Regions from separate parts of the Pantoea sp. GW821-FHT03E06 genome, predicted to be linked through region 1. Evidence: riboswitches for the same ligand, from Rfam matches in the RefSeq annotation. Region 1 holds a riboswitch; the other holds the start of a gene.
The links. Region 1 has a riboswitch for thiamine pyrophosphate ahead of thiM (hydroxyethylthiazole kinase). Riboswitches for the same ligand answer to the same signal wherever they lie in the genome.
Positions count from the first base shown of each region.

Region 2: another riboswitch for thiamine pyrophosphate. It lies ahead of thiB (thiamine ABC transporter substrate binding subunit); the one in region 1 lies ahead of thiM (hydroxyethylthiazole kinase).

Region 1 covers NZ_JBWKUG010000001.1:2,745,016-2,749,727, reverse strand. The annotation lists gene ahpC (alkyl hydroperoxide reductase subunit C) at 1-250, shown strand, start outside; gene ahpF (alkyl hydroperoxide reductase subunit F) at 322-1,890, shown strand; gene AC07WB_RS12850 (hypothetical protein) at 1,959-2,162, opposite strand; TPP riboswitch at 2,398-2,493, shown strand; gene thiM (hydroxyethylthiazole kinase) at 2,527-3,312, shown strand; gene thiD (bifunctional hydroxymethylpyrimidine kinase/phosphomethylpyrimidine kinase) at 3,309-4,109, shown strand; gene fbaB (class I fructose-bisphosphate aldolase) at 4,257-4,712, shown strand, end outside.
Region 2 covers NZ_JBWKUG010000001.1:718,037-722,748, forward strand. The annotation lists gene thiP (thiamine/thiamine pyrophosphate ABC transporter permease ThiP) at 1-617, opposite strand, end outside; gene thiB (thiamine ABC transporter substrate binding subunit) at 617-1,603, opposite strand; TPP riboswitch at 1,651-1,743, opposite strand; gene sgrR (HTH-type transcriptional regulator SgrR) at 1,856-3,517, opposite strand; gene AC07WB_RS03265 (MFS transporter) at 3,773-4,712, shown strand, end outside.

The sequences.
Region 1 (4,712 bases):
CCGTAACTTCGAAATCATGCGTGAAGACGAAGGTCTGGCAGACCGCGGTACCTTCATCGTTGACCCGGAAGGCATCATTCAGGCGATCGAAATCACTGCAGAAGGCATTGGCCGTGATGCATCTGACCTGATCCGCAAAGTGAAAGCAGCACAGTACGTGGCTTCTCACCCAGGCGAAGTTTGCCCGGCAAAATGGAAAGAAGGCGAAGCAACGCTGGCTCCATCACTGGACCTGGTTGGCAAAATCTAAGCCAACATCACGCCATTCGATCTTTCTCTATCGGGTGCTACGGCACCCGATTTTCATGACAGGAACTCACTATGCTCGACACCAATTTAAAAACCCAGCTCAAGGCTTACCTTGAGAAATTAACGAAACCGGTTGAGTTGATTGCCACATTGGATGATGGCGTTAAATCGGCAGAGATCCGTACTCTGCTGGTCGATATCGCGAGCTTGTCAGATAAAGTCAGCTTCCGTGAAGAGAACGATCGTCCGGTGCGTAAACCCTCTTTCCTGATTACTAACCCAGGCAGCCAGAGCGGTCCGCGCTTTGCCGGTTCGCCAATGGGCCATGAATTCACTTCACTGGTTTTAGCCCTGCTGCAAACCGGTGGACACCCTTCGAAAGAAGCGCAGAGCCTGCTGGATCAAGTGGTAGCGCTGGAAGGTGACTTCCATTTCGAAACCTATTATTCACTGTCGTGCCACAACTGTCCTGACGTGGTACAGGCGCTGAACCTGATGGCGGTACTGAATCCGCGCATCAGCCATACCGCGATTGATGGCGGTATGTTCCAGAACGAAATCACCGAACGCAACGTGATGGGCGTGCCAGCGGTATTTCTGAATGGCAAAGAGTTCGGTCAGGGCCGTCTGAGCCTGGCGGAAATCGTCGGTAAAGTGGACACCAACGCCGATAAACGCGCGGCGGAAGAGCTGAACAAACGTGATGCCTATGAAGTGCTGATCGTCGGCAGCGGCCCAGCGGGCGCAGCAGCGGCCATCTACTCGGCACGTAAAGGTATTCGTACTGGCCTGATGGGCGAACGCTTTGGTGGCCAGGTGCTCGACACCGTCGACATTGAAAACTACATCTCCGTGCCGAAAACCGAAGGCGCCAAGCTGGCTGGTTCATTGCGCGCTCACGTTGATGATTACGACGTGGATGTGATTGATACCCAGAGCGCCATTAAGCTGATTCCTGCGGCGAAAGAGGGCGGTCTGCACGCGATTGAAACCGCATCCGGCGCGGTACTGAAATCTCGCAGCATTATCATTGCCACCGGGGCGCGCTGGCGCAACATGGGCGTACCGGGCGAAGAGCAGTATCGCACCAAGGGCGTCACCTATTGCCCGCACTGCGACGGTCCGCTGTTCAAAGGTAAACGCACGGCGGTGATCGGCGGCGGTAACTCAGGAGTTGAAGCGGCGATCGATCTGGCCGGCATTGTTGAGCACGTCACGCTGCTGGAATTTGCCAGCGAAATGCGCGCCGATAAAGTGCTGCAGGACAAACTGCGCAGCCTGAAAAACGTCGACGTAATTCTGAATGCGCAGACCACGGAAGTGAAAGGTGACGGTAGTAAGGTTACCAGCCTGACCTACATCGATCGTAATAACCAAACCAGCCATGAAATCGCGCTGAGCGGTATCTTCGTGCAAATTGGCCTGCTGCCAAACACCACCTGGCTGGAAGGTGCGGTTGAGCGCACTAAAATGGGCGAAATCATTATTGATGCCAAGTGCGAAACCAGCCTGAAAGGCGTATTCGCCGCCGGCGACTGCACCACGGTGCCATATAAGCAGATCATCATCGCCAGCGGTGAAGGTGCGAAAGCCTCACTCAGCGCCTTTGATTATCTGATTCGTACTAAACCGGCTGAATAATTTTTGCGATAGCCACGCAATAGCCCCGTAACCTGTGTTGCGGGGCTTTTTTTTATCTTTATACGTCCTTAGCCTAACCAGCGTTTTGCTTCGGCATCGCTGATATCGCGGTAATAGACTTTATGCAGTCGTTCACCGCAGCTTTTGCATTGTGCTTCTACATGAGTAGAAAAATAGTGGCGACCCGCTGGCGAAATTGCGCCTTTACGGGATATTTGGACGTTGCGCCATCGATGTGCATGCGGAATAAAGCTGAAGAATTTTAATTTCATTATCGCTACCGGATTGGGGTGGGCGGTGTCTGTCTTTAAATCCGGGATGCCATTAGGCCGATTTTCAAGCGAGATGGGCTTGATATTTATCAAGCGTTATTCAGACAGGTCTCGATTTTAAGGTGGTGCGGCGTGGAACGTCCTCGTTTGCTCAGGATGAATGAACGAGGCATTCACTGATTTACAAGCTCTGATGCTGCCATTATCCTGTCTGCGGCATGAAGCAATACATTCATGCTATGACTCGGGGTGCCCCTGTAACACAGGGCTGAGATACACCCGCTGACCTGATCTGGATAATGCCAGCGTAGGGAAGTCAGATGCCTGACCGCATTCGCCTTCTTGATCGCCGGTTGGGAGCTTTATGACACAGCCTAACCTTCTCTCCACTGCGCAACTCGCGCAATCCTTGCTCCTCCTGCGACAGCAAGCGCCACTGGTGCACTGTATGACCAACGACGTGGTGCAAACCTTTACCGCCAATGTATTGCTGGCGCTGCACGCTTCTCCGGCGATGGTGATTGATGCTGAAGAGGCCGCGCAGTTTGCCGGGTTTGCCGATGCGTTATTGATAAACGTCGGCACGCTAACGCGCGATCGTCGAGACGCGATGTTAGCGGCGGTGCAGGCCGCGCAAAAAGCCGGCACGCCGTGGACGCTGGATCCAGTTGCGGTCGGCGCATTAACTCTGCGCACCGAATTCTGCCAGCAGCTGCTTGGTCTGCATCCGGCGGCGATTCGTGGTAACGCTTCAGAAATTCTCGCCCTGGCTAATCAGGCAACGGGCGGTCGTGGCGTGGATAGTCTGCATCAGGCCGATGCCGCGCTGAGCGCTGCGCAACAGCTGGCGCGTGACTATGACACTGTCGTCGCCGTAACCGGCGAAGTGGATTACGTTACCGATGGCACTCAAACGTTGGCGATCCCCGGCGGGAGTCCGCTGATGACGCGGGTGGTCGGCACCGGTTGCGCGTTGTCGGCGGTGGTGGCGGCTTTCACCAGCTTACCGGGCGAGCGTCTGCTGCATGTGGCCGCTGCCTGTCGTGTGATGTCGCTAGCCGGTGAAATCACGGCGCGTCAAGTCGAGGGGCCGGGCAGTTTTGCGTCGGCTTTTCTTGATGCGCTCTGGACGCTGGAGATGACAGTATGAAACGCATCAACGCATTAACCATCGCCGGTACCGATCCAAGTGGCGGCGCCGGTATCCAGGCCGATTTGAAAGCCTTCTCCGCGCTGGGCGCGTATGGCACCAGCGTCATCACTGCGCTGGTGGCGCAGAATACCTGCGGCGTGCAGTCGGTTTATCGTATCGAACCCGATTTTGTTGCCGCGCAGCTCGATTCGGTGCTGGACGATGTGCGCATTGATAGCGCAAAGATCGGCATGTTGGCAGAAACGGCGATCGTTGAAGTGGTGGCCGAGCGGCTGAAACGCGCCAGCCTGCCGTTTGTGGTGCTGGATACGGTAATGATTGCCAAAAGTGGCGATGCGCTGCTGTCGCCGGATGCGGTAGCCAGCGTACGCGAACTGCTGCTACCGCAGGTCTCGTTGATCACGCCGAACCTGCCGGAAGCCGCAGCACTGTTGGGGTGCGCTATGGCGCAGGATGAAAAAACCATGCTGCAGCAGGGCGATGCGCTGCTGGATCTTGGCTGTGAGGCGGTGCTGATGAAAGGGGGACATCTTAGTGATGCCGAGAGCCCGGATTGGCTGATCACCCGCGCGGGACGCCAGCGTTTTACCGCGCCGCGCGTCAATACCCAACACACGCACGGCACCGGTTGTTCACTCTCAGCGGCGCTGGCCGCACTGCGGCCACGGCATAATGATTGGGCGGCGACGGTGGCTGAAGCCAAAGCCTGGCTGCAGCAGGCGCTGCTGCATGCCGATTCGCTGGAAGTGGGCAAAGGCATTGGGCCAGTGCACCATTTCCATCAGTGGTGGTAGGGCGTAACGCCAGATTGCCGCTTTTTCACTGCGAATCCGTCTGAAAAATGGAGTCAGCAATTTGCCAGCCTGCGGCATTCCGGTCCAGGCTGTTGGGGGGGAATCGACAGGTGTCGGTTCCAATCCAGCCATTTATCAGGAGCGAACATGACGGACATCGTACAGTTATTGGGCAAAGAGGCGGATAGCCTTCTTCAACATCGCTGCATGACCATTCCAGCGGACAGCCTCTATTTACCCGGCGCGGATTATGTTGATCGTGTGATGATCGACAACAATCGTTCTCCTACCGTATTACGCAACATGCAAACCCTGTACAACACCGGACGTCTGGCGGGCACCGGCTATTTATCCATTCTACCGGTCGATCAGGGCGTGGAGCACTCGGCGGGCGCATCGTTTGCTGCCAATCCTGCCTATTTCGATCCGAAAAACATCGTTGAACTGGCGATTGAAGCCGGTTGCAACTGCGTGGCGTCCACATATGGCGTTTTGGCTTCGGTTTCGCGTCGCTACGCGCACCGTATCCCGTTTATGGTGAAGCTGAACCATAACGAAACCCTGAGCTATCCAACGCAATACGACCAAACGCTGTATGCCAGC
Region 2 (4,712 bases), 2.0 Mb from region 1:
ACGGTGGCAAAGCTGGCAAAGCACAGCATAAAGATTAGCGCCGCAGTCGGCAGAATCTGGCGGCGCAGCCACGGCCACTCCAGCAGACGAAACAGATTCCAGCCGCGCAGGCCGAGCTGCGCGGCCAATTGCCGCTGCTCGCCGGGAATGTTCTCCAGCGCCTGCAGCAGCAGACGCGTTGCCAGCGGCAAATTAAAGAAGACGTGCGCCAGCAAAATGCCCTGCAGGCCGTACGGCGAAAAGTGGTAGTCAAAGCCGATGGCCGCGCACCATTGCGCCAGCCAGCCGCTGCGGCCATACACGCTCAGCAGGCCGAATACCGCCACCAGCACCGGCAGCACCAGCGTCATGGCGCACAGGCGCAGCAGCAGAGTGCGGCCAGGAAAACGGCGGCGATAGAGCGCGCGTGCCAGCAGGATAGCAGGCAGCACCGACAGCAGCGCCGAAAGTAGCGCCTGTTCAAAGGAAAACGCCAGCACATGATGCAGATAGCTGTCATCAAGCAACGCGCGCCAGTCAGTAGCCGGTGCGACCATCACCAGCGCACCAAAGGCCAACAGCGCCACCGCGCACAGCAACAGCGCGGTGATGCTGCCTGGAATTAACCAACCGGGCATTAGCGGCTAACTGCGCGTTGCCAGGCGCTAATCCACGCGGCGCGATGATCGGCTACTTCCGCTGGCGTGAATTGCAGAGCTTTATTTGGCACCTGCAACGCGTGATAACCCGCTGGCAAATCGCTTTTGATCACCGGGTACATCCAGTTACCGCTGGGAATGGTCTGCTGGAAGGCTGGAGAAACCATAAACTGCATGAACTGCTGCGCCAGCTTTGGCTGCTTGCTGCTGGCGAGCTGCGCGGCAACCTCCACCTGCAAATAGTGGCCTTCGCTAAATTCTGCCGCGGCGTAGTTCTCTTTCTTCTCTTCGATGATGTGGTAGGCCGGAGAGGTGGTGTAGCTCAACACCAGATCGCCTTCGCCTTTCAGGAACAGACCGTAAGCTTCACTCCAGCCTTTGGTGACGGTGACGGTTTTTTGCGCCAGCTTCTGCCAGGCATCTGGCGCATTATCGCCATAGACCTTCTGCATCCACAGCAGCAGACCAAGGCCAGGCGTGCTGGTGCGCGGATCTTCATAAATCACGCGCCATTTCTCCGGGCTCTCGACCAGTTCTTTCAGGCTTTTGGGCGGGTTCTTCAGCTTGTTTTTATCGTAGACGAAGGCGAAGTAGCCATAATCGAATGGGATGAAAGTCTCGTTGTGCCAGCCATCCGGCAGCTGCAAAGCCTGGGTATCGACGCTGCTTTTGGCAAACAGGCCGGTTTTCTCTGCCGCCTGCACCAGATTGTTATCGAGGCCCAGCACCACATCGGCTTTGCTGTTTTTGCCTTCCATACGCACGCGATTAAGCAGCGATACGCCATCTTCCAGCGCCACGTAATTCAGCTCGCAACCACACTGCGCTTCAAAGGCTTTTTTTACCGCCGGACCGGGGCCCCAATCGGCAGAGAATGAATCGTAGGTGTAAACGGTCAGAACCGGTTTGGCAGCCAAAGCCGGTGCAGCAACCAACAGCATCACAGGCAGAACTTTGTTTAACACTTTGCGCTCCTTGAGGAGAAGATAAGGTTGAGTCGCAAAGGATCTGAGGAGTGAGGCATCTCAAATCCCTACGCCGGTATTAGCCGGATCAGGTTCGACGGGTCTATCTCAGCCAAATTAAGGCACCCCGTTGAGAACGGCACATTCTAGACATTTAAATGACAGCGCGAAAGGTTCACCGGTTGGAAGTTTGGTGCCACGCTTCCCGGTGCGCATGAATGCGCACCCTACCAAACCGCGCCGGCGCGGTGGTCACAGCTCCGGAGGCGCAAACCAGGCGGATTTGAAGTCAAACCAGCCGAGGGTATTCAGCCGTACGCCGCGCATGCTGCGTTGACCTTCCAGCAGCAGCCAGTGGTGGAACAGCGGATGCAAATAATCGCTATCAATTAACTGCTTGCTCCATTCTGCCAGCGCTAAATCTTTCTGACGCCAGCGCGCTGCGTCGGCTTGCCAGTCAATCGGAATGCAGTGATGCATCAGCGGCAGTTCATACAGCTGAGCGAACAGCGCATACTCGAGCGGCAGGGTAAAGTTGACGCTGCCGAGCCAGATATCACTCTCGCCCGCGCCCTCAAACCACGCTTCATAACTCACCTCACGCGTAATCAACTCGACGCCTTCCAGCGCCAGCAGCGGACGCAGCGCGTTAGCGATACCCTCATGCTCAACATGATGGCTGTACCAGCTGAGGGTTAATTGTGTGAGTCCTTCCGGCTTGTCGGCAGGCGTGAGGTCGCGGCGATGATGCCAGCGCGGCAACAGGCCATACGCCGGAAACCAGTAGCGCTGATAACCTACACCCGCATGGTTAAGCAGGGCGATAGGATTGAACAGATAGCTCACCCAGCGGCGAAAATGGGCATTTTGTCCGAGGGTGGAGCGCTGATCGAACAGCAGAAAATAGCAGCCTTCTTCTAAACGACTCTCTTCTGATTTCTCATCAGCGGTTTCGCCCTGCAGTTTTACCCCAGCGTACACTAGCTCATCGCTGATCTCGGGCAGTACCCAAATCGACACATCATCAATCAAGGCACGATAGCCAAAGTAATCATCGAAGGCGGCGATTTTTAGCTGCGTTTGCTGGTTACGCACCACGCTGTACGGACCGGTGCCAATCGGTTGGCGAGCAAAGTGGCGTAACGTCGGCCACTCGCGCGGCAGAATCATTGCGCTGACGCTCGCCAGCAGCCAGGGCAACCAGTCATCCGGCTGGCTCAAATAGATATCCAGCGTCCAGGGGGCGGGCGAATGCAGCTTTTCGATATGGGAAAACAGCGGCTGGCTGCGCACGCGTTCCAGCGAGGTAATGATATCCTCCATTTCCAGTTCGCGACCATGATGAAAGCGAATCGCCGGGCGCAGGAAAAAGCGCCAGTGCAGGGGGGAGGTTTGCTGCCAATGGTGCGCGATATCGGGTTCGATTTCCCCCTTTTCCTCATTTATGCGCATCAGGCCGTTGAAGATTTGCCGTGCCAGGTGAGTTTCTGAGCGGCGTAGCGGTGAACCGGGCAGCAGATTGGGCAACGGGCGATAATAGAGCACGCGCAGGATATGCTTGCCCTGGCGGAAGCTGCGGCCTAAATGTGCCGCGATCATCTGGCGCACCTGATTTTTGTCGCCGACCAACTGCACCAGCTGCTCAATGCGATCCTGATCCAGCAGATCTTCAGCACGCTGCTGCTGCAGCGCTAAACCGGTGTAACAGAAACTCAGCGTTGAACGCTTGCCACGCCCCGCTTCCGCCTGCCAAATCAGCCAGCCTTCATGCTGCATGGCGTTAAGCAGATTACGCATATGGCGGCGTGAGCAATGCAGCAGATCGGCCAGATCGCTTAACGTAGTTTCCTGATCCTGCCCCTGACAGCTTTGCCATAAGCGGATAAATTGCTGTTGCAGACGTGAAGAGGACATAAAAGGGGAACTCCTTCTCAGAATCGCTCATTTTTTCCTGCCTCATATTAGAGGCATACTGCCCGGCAATGGAAGAGCGGGAGGCATTCAGCAATGAATGGCGCTCTGCCAGCGGTTCCGCCGACGTGGAACCTCTTTCTGAGTAGGGTGCATTTTCACCGCCAGCAGCGCTTTATCTGCTGGCTTTTTTCGTTTTGCTGTAGGATCTTCTACCCTCATTTCTCTACCTGTTTTTTTCCGCAAAGGGATTTCGGCATGAAATCGCTGTTAACGCGTCAACGTCGCATCAATCCGGTCTATCTCTCGTTTATGGCGGTGTCATTTATGACCGGCGTCGCCGGTGCGCTGCAGGCACCGACGTTAAGTCTGTTTCTGACGCGTGAAGTGCAGGTGAGCCCGTTTTGGGTTGGCTTGTTCTTTACCATCAATGCGATAGCGGGGATTGCCATCAGCCTGCTCATGGCCAAGCGCTCTGATAATCGGGGCGATCGTCGCAACCTGATTCTATTCTGCTGTCTGATGGCGACGCTTAATGCGCTGCTATTTGCTTTCAATCGCCACTATTTAACCCTTGTCACGCTGGGCGTGTTCTTATCTGCACTTGCCAGCGTTTCCATTCCGCAGGTGTTTGCGCTCGCGCGTGAATATGCCGATCAGTCAGCGCGTGAAGTGGTGATGTTTAGCTCGGTGATGCGCGCGCAGCTATCGCTGGCGTGGGTGATCGGCCCGCCCTTATCGTTTGCACTGGCGCTTAATTACGGCTTTGTGACGCTGTTTTGCGTCGCGGCGGGGATTTTTCTGCTGAGCATGCTACTGATCTGGCGCACCTTGCCGTCGGTGCCACGCGTGGTGGCTTCACCCGAAGAAGTGTTAACGCAGCTGAGCCCGTGGAAAGAGAGTCAGGTGCGGCTGCTGTTTATCGCTTCGGTGACTATGTGGACATGCAACACCATGTATATCATTGATATGCCGCTGTATATCAGTACCACGCTTGGCCTGCCGGAGAAGCTAGCAGGGTTACTGATGGGCACCGCCGCCGGGCTGGAAATTCCGATCATGCTGGTGGCCGGGCATTACGCGCGTCGTATCGGCAAACGGATGCTGATGTTGTTGGCGCTGGTGGCAGCGATTGTATTTTATCTCGGTTTGGTGATGTTCCAGACGCGCACTGCGCTAATGGTGCTGCAGCTATTCA